2 regions of the Auritidibacter ignavus genome follow, and region 2 is predicted to be linked to the other one. Evidence: riboswitches for the same ligand, from Rfam matches in the RefSeq annotation. Region 2 holds a riboswitch; the other holds the start of a gene.

Region 1 (4,216 bases), 1.1 Mb from region 2:
TCCGCCGGAAGTCTGCCCAAACCCTCCTGGCTGGCCGAGCCAGAAAAACTTTGGTCACCCTGGCAACTGGCAGACCAGGCACTGGCCGAAGGCAAACGCGACGCGCTCTTGCTGGCCCTGGCCGAGCAACGCGGTGCCGGCATCGATATCGTCAGCGACGGCGAACAGACCCGCCAGCACTTCGTGACCACCTTCATTGAGAATCTCAACGGTGTGGATTTTGAAAACCGCAAGGTGGTCCAGATTCGGGAGCGCTATGACGCCTCGGTGCCGGTGGTTGTCGATGAGGTCACGCGCAAAGGGCCGGTGTTCGTCCAGGACGCCCGGGAGCTACGGGCCCACACCGAGGCAACGATCAAATGGGCGCTGCCCGGCCCGATGACCATGGTCGATACGTTGTATGACAACTACTACGGTAGCCGGGAGAAGCTGGCCTGGAAATTTGCCGAGATCCTGAATGAAGAAGCCAAAGAACTCGCCGAAGCCGGAGTGGATATTATCCAGTTCGATGAGCCGGCCTTCAACGTGTTCTTTGACGACGTCAAGGCCTGGGGCGTGCAGGCGCTGGAGCGGGCTGCCCAAGGGCTGAGCTGTCAGACCGCCGTGCATGTCTGTTATGGCTACGGGATTGAGGCCAATACCGAGTGGAAGAAGACCCTAGGCGAGGAATGGCGTCAGTATGAGGAGATCTTCCCCCAGATCCAGCAGTCCAGCATTGATATTGTCTCGCTGGAAGCTCACAACTCGCACGTGCCGATCGAGCTCATTGAGCTGGTGCGTGGCAAGAAGCTGATGGTGGGGGCGATCGATGTGGCCAGCCACACCGTGGAGACCCCCGAAGAGGTCGCTGACACGTTGCGCCAGGCCCTGAAACACGTGGATGCCGAAAACCTCTGGGCCTCCACCAACTGCGGGATGGCCCCGTTGCCACGGGATGTGGCCCGAGCCAAGCTCCGTGCCTTGAGCGCTGGGGCCGCGATCCTGCGAGAAGAACTGAGCTCCTAACCCCATACCGGCAACGCTGTGCACGCGGTCGTCCGGGGTGTAACAACCTCGGCCACCGCGTGTGATGGGCCTGAACTTCGGTAGGATGTGGGTGACCTCACGGGCGCTCTGAGCACAGAGCTGAGATCGGACCAAGGCTGTCCGAGCACCGTTTGAACCTGTGCGGGTCATGCCGGCGAAGGAAGAAGGAGTTCTTGCATGACGCATACCTCACCCCTGAACTATTCCACCCACAGCGCTGACTACCTCGTTGACGAAGAGCACGGGATTAAGGTCCCGGTCACCCGCATCCGCCAGGATGATTCTCCCAACGGTGAGCGCAATGAACCGTTCACGGTCTATCGCACCACCGGGCCCGGCTCGGATCCGGTCCGGGGTTTGTCCGGGTTGCGCGAGCAATGGATTGCTGCTCGCGAGGATATCGAGACCTACCAGGCCCGCGGCCGGAAGCTGGAAGATGACGGCGCCAAGGCGCTACGTCGTGGGGCGGCCAGCCAAGAGTGGCAGGGCGCCCAACGGGCCCCGCTGCGGGCCAAGCCCGGGCGTCGGGTGACCCAGATGCACTACGCCCGCAACGGGCAGATCACCCCGGAAATGCGGTTCGTGGCCCTGCGCGAGGGCGTGGATGTCGAGCTGGTGCGTTCCGAGGTGGCCGCCGGTCGGGCGATTATCCCTAATAACGTCAACCACCCCGAATCCGAGCCGATGATTATCGGTAAGGCCTTCAGTGTGAAGGTCAACGCCAATATTGGAAATTCCGCGGTGACCTCCTCGATCGCTGAAGAGGTCTCCAAGATGCAGTGGGCCACCCAGTGGGGTGCTGATACCGTGATGGATTTGTCCACCGGCGATGACATTCACACCACCCGTGAGTGGATTATCCGCAACTCGCCGGTACCGATCGGTACCGTGCCGATTTATCAGGCGCTGGAGAAAGTCAACGGCGACCACCAGGCGCTGACCTGGGAGATCTTCCGCGACACGGTGATCGAACAGTGCGAACAAGGTGTGGACTACATGACGATCCACGCCGGTGTGTTGTTGCGCTACGTGCCGTTGACCGCCGAGCGGGTGACCGGGATTGTCTCCCGCGGTGGCTCGATTATGGCCGGCTGGTGCCTGGGCCATCATCAGGAGAGCTTTTTGTACGAGAACTTTGATGAGCTGTGCGAGATCTTCGCCCAGTACGATGTGGCCTTCTCCCTGGGAGACGGGTTACGCCCGGGCTCGTTGGCCGATGCCAACGATGATGCGCAGTTCGCCGAGTTGGAGACCCTGGCCGAGCTGACCCAGCGGGCCTGGGAGTACGACGTGCAGGTCATGGTCGAAGGCCCCGGCCACATTCCGTTGCATTTGGTGCGCGAGAATGTCGAGAAACAACAACAACTGTGCCACGGTGCCCCGTTCTACACGCTCGGGCCGCTGGTGACCGATATTGCCCCGGGATATGACCATATCACCAGCGCCATCGGCGCCACTGAGATTGCCCGGTACGGGACCGCGATGCTGTGCTACGTGACCCCGAAGGAACACCTGGGGTTGCCGAACCGGGATGACGTGAAAACCGGGGTGATCACCTATAAGATCGCTGCCCACGCCGCGGATGTGGCCAAGGGCCACCCGGGGGCTCGGGACCGGGATGATGCGCTGTCGAAGGCACGGTTCGAGTTCCGGTGGCGCGATCAGTTCGGGCTGTCGTTGGACCCGCAGACCGCCGAGGAATTCCACGACGAGACTCTGCCGGCCGAACCGGCTAAGACCGCGCATTTCTGCTCGATGTGCGGGCCGAAATTCTGCTCGATGCGGATCTCGCAAGATATTCGGGATGAGTTCGGCAATGTCGATGAACAAGCCCGGATCGTGCAACAGGGCATGGCGGCCAAGGCGCGGGAGTTTCGGGAGGCCGGGGGCACCGTATACCTTCCGGACCCGGCGTTCCCGGCCCGCTAGGAGGACCCCGTTACGTAGTCTGCCCGGTGGTGGCGCGTGGAAGCGTGACGGTCACGATCAGTCCACCACCCGGGCGGGCCGTGAGCTCCAGCGCACCGTGGGAACGTTCCACGATGGCGGCCACAATCGCCAGGCCGAGCCCACGGCTGGCGCCACCGGCGCGGCCCCGGGCAGTGTGGAAGGGCTCGGTCAAATGGGCAAGGACCTCGGGATCAATGATCTCACCGGCACCCTCCACCTGAAGCTGTACATCACCGGTCTCATCCGTGTCGACCGGGGGCTTAGCGGGGCCCAGGGTTGCGGTGCGCACGGTGAGCACACCGTTGTCCCGATTGTGCCGGATCGCGTTTTCCACCAGATTCTGCATCAATTGCACGAGCAATCGCTCGTCGGCGTCGGCCACCGCCGGACCCAACTCGGTGGTGACCTGTAGCCCGCGCTCGTCGGCGGCGACGGTGTACTGGTCGAGCACCGTCTCGGCGACCTCGGCAAGATCCACCGGGCCGGTCTGAATTCCGCCGGCTTCGGCCTCGGCCAAGTCCAGCAGGGATTCCACGGTGCTACTACTGCGCGCATTGAGTTCGGCCAATCGCTCGAGTACTTGGCGATCCACGACCCCGGGGGTTGCCCGGGCCACATCCAGGATGGTTTTGGAGGCAGCCAGCGGGGTGCGTAGCTCGTGGGAGGCATTGGCGGCAAACCGGCGTTGGGCGGTGTTATAGCGCTGAATGTTCTCCAGCATCGCATCGAAGGTCTGGGCTAGATCGACGATCTCATCGCGGGGCCCGGTCAGTCCGATCCGATGGTCCAACCGGCCACTGGCAGCGATCTGGGCGGCCTCGTTGATCTGGGCCAGCGGACGCAGCATCCGACCGGCCAGCCACCAGGCGACCAGCGAACTGAGTACAGCCAAGATCAGCAGCACAATAACCGAGACGGTGATCAGCAACGTGATGAGATCTTCGCGACTGTGGACCTCGACAGAGAAACTGCCGCCGGGGCTCTCGGCGCCATCAGCCACCTCTGATCCCTCGGTCCCGGCCGGTGGGTGGGTGCTATCGGGGACGATGAGCACCGAACCATCCTCGCCGGTAGCACCGACGCGTCCGAAGGAATAGTCCGGCCCCAGCCCCAGGTAGGTCACCAGCACCGTCAACAGCACCGCCCCGCAGATGATGACCAGCACCGCGTAGGAAAAGGCCAGGCGGGTCCGGGCGCTGAACCGGTGGGCCGGGCGCAACCGTTGGGGCGGCTGCTCAGT
Region 2 (4,216 bases):
AACGGAGGGCATGTTCGATGAAAAACTGCTGAACACGATGCGACATGGCGCCTACATCGTGAACCCCGCCCGCGGTGCCATCATGGATCGCGATGCCGTCGTCCGCGCTCTGGAATCGGGGCAATTGGCCGGCTACGCCGGAGACGTGTGGTACCCGCAGCCGGCACCGGAAGATCACCCATGGCGCACCATGCCACATAATGGCATGACTCCGCATACCTCGGGTTCGTCGCTGTCGGCTCAGGCTCGTTATGCTGCCGGTACTCGTGAGATCTTGGAAGACTTCCTTGCCAACCGTCAGATCCGCGACGAATACCTCATTGTTGACGGCGGAGACTACGCCGGAACCGGTGCCTCCTCCTACCGCCAGTCGAAGTAACCAGGCCCTGACAAGCCCCATCGATTAAACTCGGTCATATCCTGGGCCGGTAGCCATACTGGCTACCGGCCCGCGGTCGTTAAACGTCCGAGGAGTGACCGGCAATGCACCTGAACCAGCTGGCCTATTTTATGGCCTTGGCACGAGAACAACATTTTGCACGTGCTGCAGAAGCCTGTTTCATTTCGCAGTCAACGTTGTCTGCCTCGATCAAGAAGCTGGAATCCGAGCTGGGTGTGGAACTCATCCGCCGCGGTCACGCCATGGAGGGGATCACCGAGCAGGGGCACGTGGTGCTGAAGTGGGCCGAGCGCATCCTAGCCGATCATCGCTCGATGGTCGCTGAGCTCGAGTACTTCCAGCAACACCTCACGGTTCCGCTTCGCCTCAGTACCGTTCCTACCGGGCTGGCCATCGCTTCACAGCTGGTGACCACCCTGAGAAAAACACATCCGACGGTCACCGTCAGTGTCGATTCCGGGTCCAATGATCATATCCTCCACGGATTGCGCCACCGCGAGCTCGATGCAGGGATCATCCTCGATCTGGGCGCAGAAGATGACCTTTATACCCATCGTGTGGCAGAGGACCGATATCAGCTCCTGGCCAGCCGGGAGTTGCTGGACCAATACCCGGACGTGGTAGACCTGGCACAGTCTCCCTCACCTTCCATCTGCTTATCCGATCTTGCCCACATTCCGCTTGCCGTGTTGTCTCCTGCCATGCAGGCACGAAACATGCTCGATCGAGCCATGGCGCGTGTGGGAGTGGAGCTGCACCCGGCGTTGGAAACGACCACTCTCCCAACACTCCTTGCTGTGGCGACCTCCCCCCAGTTCGCTTCACTCGTGCCTCGCTCGACCTTGCAGGAGCCCAGCGTCACAGGACCCGACGCGGTGATTTTGGACCTTGATCCGCCGGTCGAGCTACCTCTGGCGCTTGCCTATCCAGCGACCTCTCCGGCACCCTCTGTCGCGGCTCTGCTAGCCAATATCAACCGCGATGAGTTAGACTGAGCTCCATGACGCGGGGTGCTTCACGTCACCACACGGAAGCTGAGAAGATACCCGTTGAACCTGATCCAGCTCGTACTGGCGAAGGGACGTCTCACCGGTTGCACCGGGTCACTGTGGTCACTGTGCGTACCCTGTGCTCTTTCCGGATGGTTCTTTCTTGTCTGCCCGAGCTGTCTGCGGGTTTCTTTTCGGCACGGTGCCACCGCGTTAACGCCCACCGTATTGGCCGTTGTGGTTCATCCCCTTGCTGGAAAGGAATAGTCACTGTGGCAGATAAATTGACCCCTCAGGCGATTCACGACGACGTGCGCGCCATCCTGACCCAGGTGAAAACCGGCCATCCGCTGGTGCATTGTTTGACCAATAACGTGGTCAAACAGGTTACCGCCAATGCCTTGTTGGCGGCCGGGGCAGCACCGGCGATGGTGGAAGACGCTGTAGAGGCCGGCGAGTTCGCCCACGTCGCTTCGGGGGTTCTGGTCAATGTCGGCACACTGACCCCCGATATCCGCCAGGCCATGACCTCAGCGGTCAGCGCCGCGCAGTCAGCCAACACCCCGTGGGTGCTCGACCCTGTTGCGGTCGGCGGGTTGAGCGTCCGCACCCAGTTTGCCCGTTCCATCCTGGACTCCCGCCCCGCTGCGATCCGTGGCAACCCCTCAGAAATCGCGGCACTAGCGGGAACCGGTTCCGGCGGGCGTGGCGTTGACTCCACCGACTCCGTGGAGGCGGTTGCCACCATTGCAGCAGGACTGAGCCACCGTAGTGGAGCAATCGTGGCCGCCTCGGGGCCCACCGACCTGGTCGTCTCCACAGTAGCGCGTACTCACGTCACCGGCGGGCACCCGATGTTGCAACAGGTCATCGGCACCGGATGCGCTTTGGGCGCCCTGACTGCCGCAACTCTGGGCGTCACGCAGTTGCCTGCCCAACACCACGCTGCCGTGGTGGCGTCCCATGCCTTGGTCTCGGCGGCTGGGACCGTTGCGGGACAGACCGCGAGCGCACCGGGACATTTTGCCGTGGCTTGGTTGGATGCCCTCCACACCCTGAGCGCCGACGACGTGCTCGAGCTGATCACCCTCGACTCCGAACAGGCCTAAAGTATGTTACGGCATTCCACCCATCTCGCTGACGCCACCGACTGGCGGCTCTACTACATCACCGATACCGAATACTCCGGTGGTCTCACTGCGGTTCCCGACGTCGTGGTCGAGGCGGTGAAAGGCGGGGCCGGTGTCGTCCAGGTCAGAGATAAGACGCTTTCCGACGAGGAGTTCGCCGAACTGACCGTGGCCTGCCAGCACGCCGTGCGCAACCAGCTAGGGCAACAACGGTTCGAACAGGTCAGGTTCTTCGTCAACGACCGGCTGGACGTGGCCCGCCAGCTGGGTTGTCACCTACACCTGGGACAGACCGATACCCCAATCTCTGAAGCTCGTGCCGTGCTCGGGGAGGAGGTGATGATTGGGTTATCTACGTCAACCCCCCGGCAGGTACGAGAGGCCGTAAACCACCAGCTGGCTGATGTGTTAGGCATCGGCCCGTTTGCTGTAACCCCCACGAAACCCGATGCTGCCACGCCCTTAGGTCTCACCGGGATCAGCCAGTGCGTTCAGGCAACAGCCGGCTCCAAGGTGAAATGTGTTGCCATTGGTGGCATCAACACCACCAATGCGGCTGATATCTATCGCAGAACCGGCGTGGACGGGATCTGTGTGGTCTCTGCTATCGCTGCAGCCAGCGATCCCGCCCAGGTGGCTGCGCAGTTATTCTCGGCGTTGCACCGTGAATAACTGTCCCAGCACAACGCTTCACCCTCCACTACTCGCCCTCGAATCATCAAGACACAGCAAAACACGGAAGGAACGAAAGGAAGGCAAGGACCGATGACATCTCGACCAGCCACCGCCTTAACCATCGCCGGAACAGATCCCTCGGGAGGAGCCGGCATTCAGGCCGATCTGAAAACCTTCACCACCCTCGGGGTGTACGGAACCTCCGCTATTACCTCGCTGATCGCACAGAACACCCAGGGCGTTCAACAGGTGATCCCCATTGGTATCGATGATCTGCGGGCTCAAATCAGCTCGGTGCTGGATGATCTGCCCATTGACGCCACGAAAATTGGGATGCTCGGCTCGGCCGAGATGGTCAAAGCCGTCGCAAAGATCATTGCCGATCGGCGTGAAGAATTCGGTGTTCTCGTCGTCGACCCGGTACTGGTAGCCACCAGCGGAGATAGCTTGTCCGATGACGATGCCGCTCTGGCGATGGTCGAGCACCTGCTTCCGTTAGCGGATGTGGTGACCCCCAACCTTCCCGAAGCTGCGTGGCTCTCCGATGCCGATGCTGAGGCCGAAAGTCTCGAACAGATGACTGAACAGGCCCACGTTGTGGCTCAGCATGGAACTGGAGCGGTGATGGTCAAAGGTGGTCACCTCTACCACGACACCCAGGAGATGACCGATGTGGTCGTCATCAACGGTGAAGCTTATTCGCTACCGATCCCCCGTGTTAGCACCCGCAATACGCACGGCACCGGGTGCACGTTGTCGTCAGCAATCGCAGCCCGGGCGGCCCTGAACGTATCCGCTCAGACCCCGCCAAGCTCCGAGGATCTGTTGGCGTGGATCAAGAAGGGCCAAACTGATCTGGCCCGCGCCCTGGCCGCTGGGGCACACTGGGAACTCTCCTATGCTCCGCAGACCGGGCACGGGCCCGTCAATCACCTCGCCCTACGGGCCTAGCCACTTAGAGTGCTTGTTGCCAGAACTCGGCTTCCAAGCGTGAGGCGGTGGCAAAGATGTGTGACAACTCG

The links. A riboswitch is a leader RNA that binds a small molecule or an ion and turns the genes downstream of it on or off. The one in region 2 is predicted to bind thiamine pyrophosphate.
Region 1: it holds a riboswitch for thiamine pyrophosphate, as region 2 does, so the genes downstream of both, thiC (phosphomethylpyrimidine synthase ThiC) here and thiM (hydroxyethylthiazole kinase) in region 2, are expected to answer to the same signal.

What each region holds. Positions count from the first base shown of each region.
Region 1 is NZ_CP122564.1:1,978,934-1,983,149, forward strand. It holds gene QDX22_RS09055 (methionine synthase) at 1-1,005, shown strand, start outside; TPP riboswitch at 1,095-1,206, shown strand; gene thiC (phosphomethylpyrimidine synthase ThiC) at 1,204-2,955, shown strand; gene QDX22_RS09065 (sensor histidine kinase) at 2,966-4,216, opposite strand, start outside; gene QDX22_RS09070 (response regulator transcription factor) at 4,212-4,216, opposite strand, start outside.
Region 2 is NZ_CP122564.1:928,575-932,790, forward strand. It holds gene QDX22_RS04080 (NAD-dependent formate dehydrogenase) at 1-379, shown strand, start outside; gene QDX22_RS04085 (LysR family transcriptional regulator) at 484-1,395, shown strand; TPP riboswitch at 1,397-1,499, shown strand; gene thiM (hydroxyethylthiazole kinase) at 1,662-2,498, shown strand; gene thiE (thiamine phosphate synthase) at 2,502-3,191, shown strand; gene thiD (bifunctional hydroxymethylpyrimidine kinase/phosphomethylpyrimidine kinase) at 3,285-4,145, shown strand; gene QDX22_RS04105 (TenA family protein) at 4,150-4,216, opposite strand, start outside.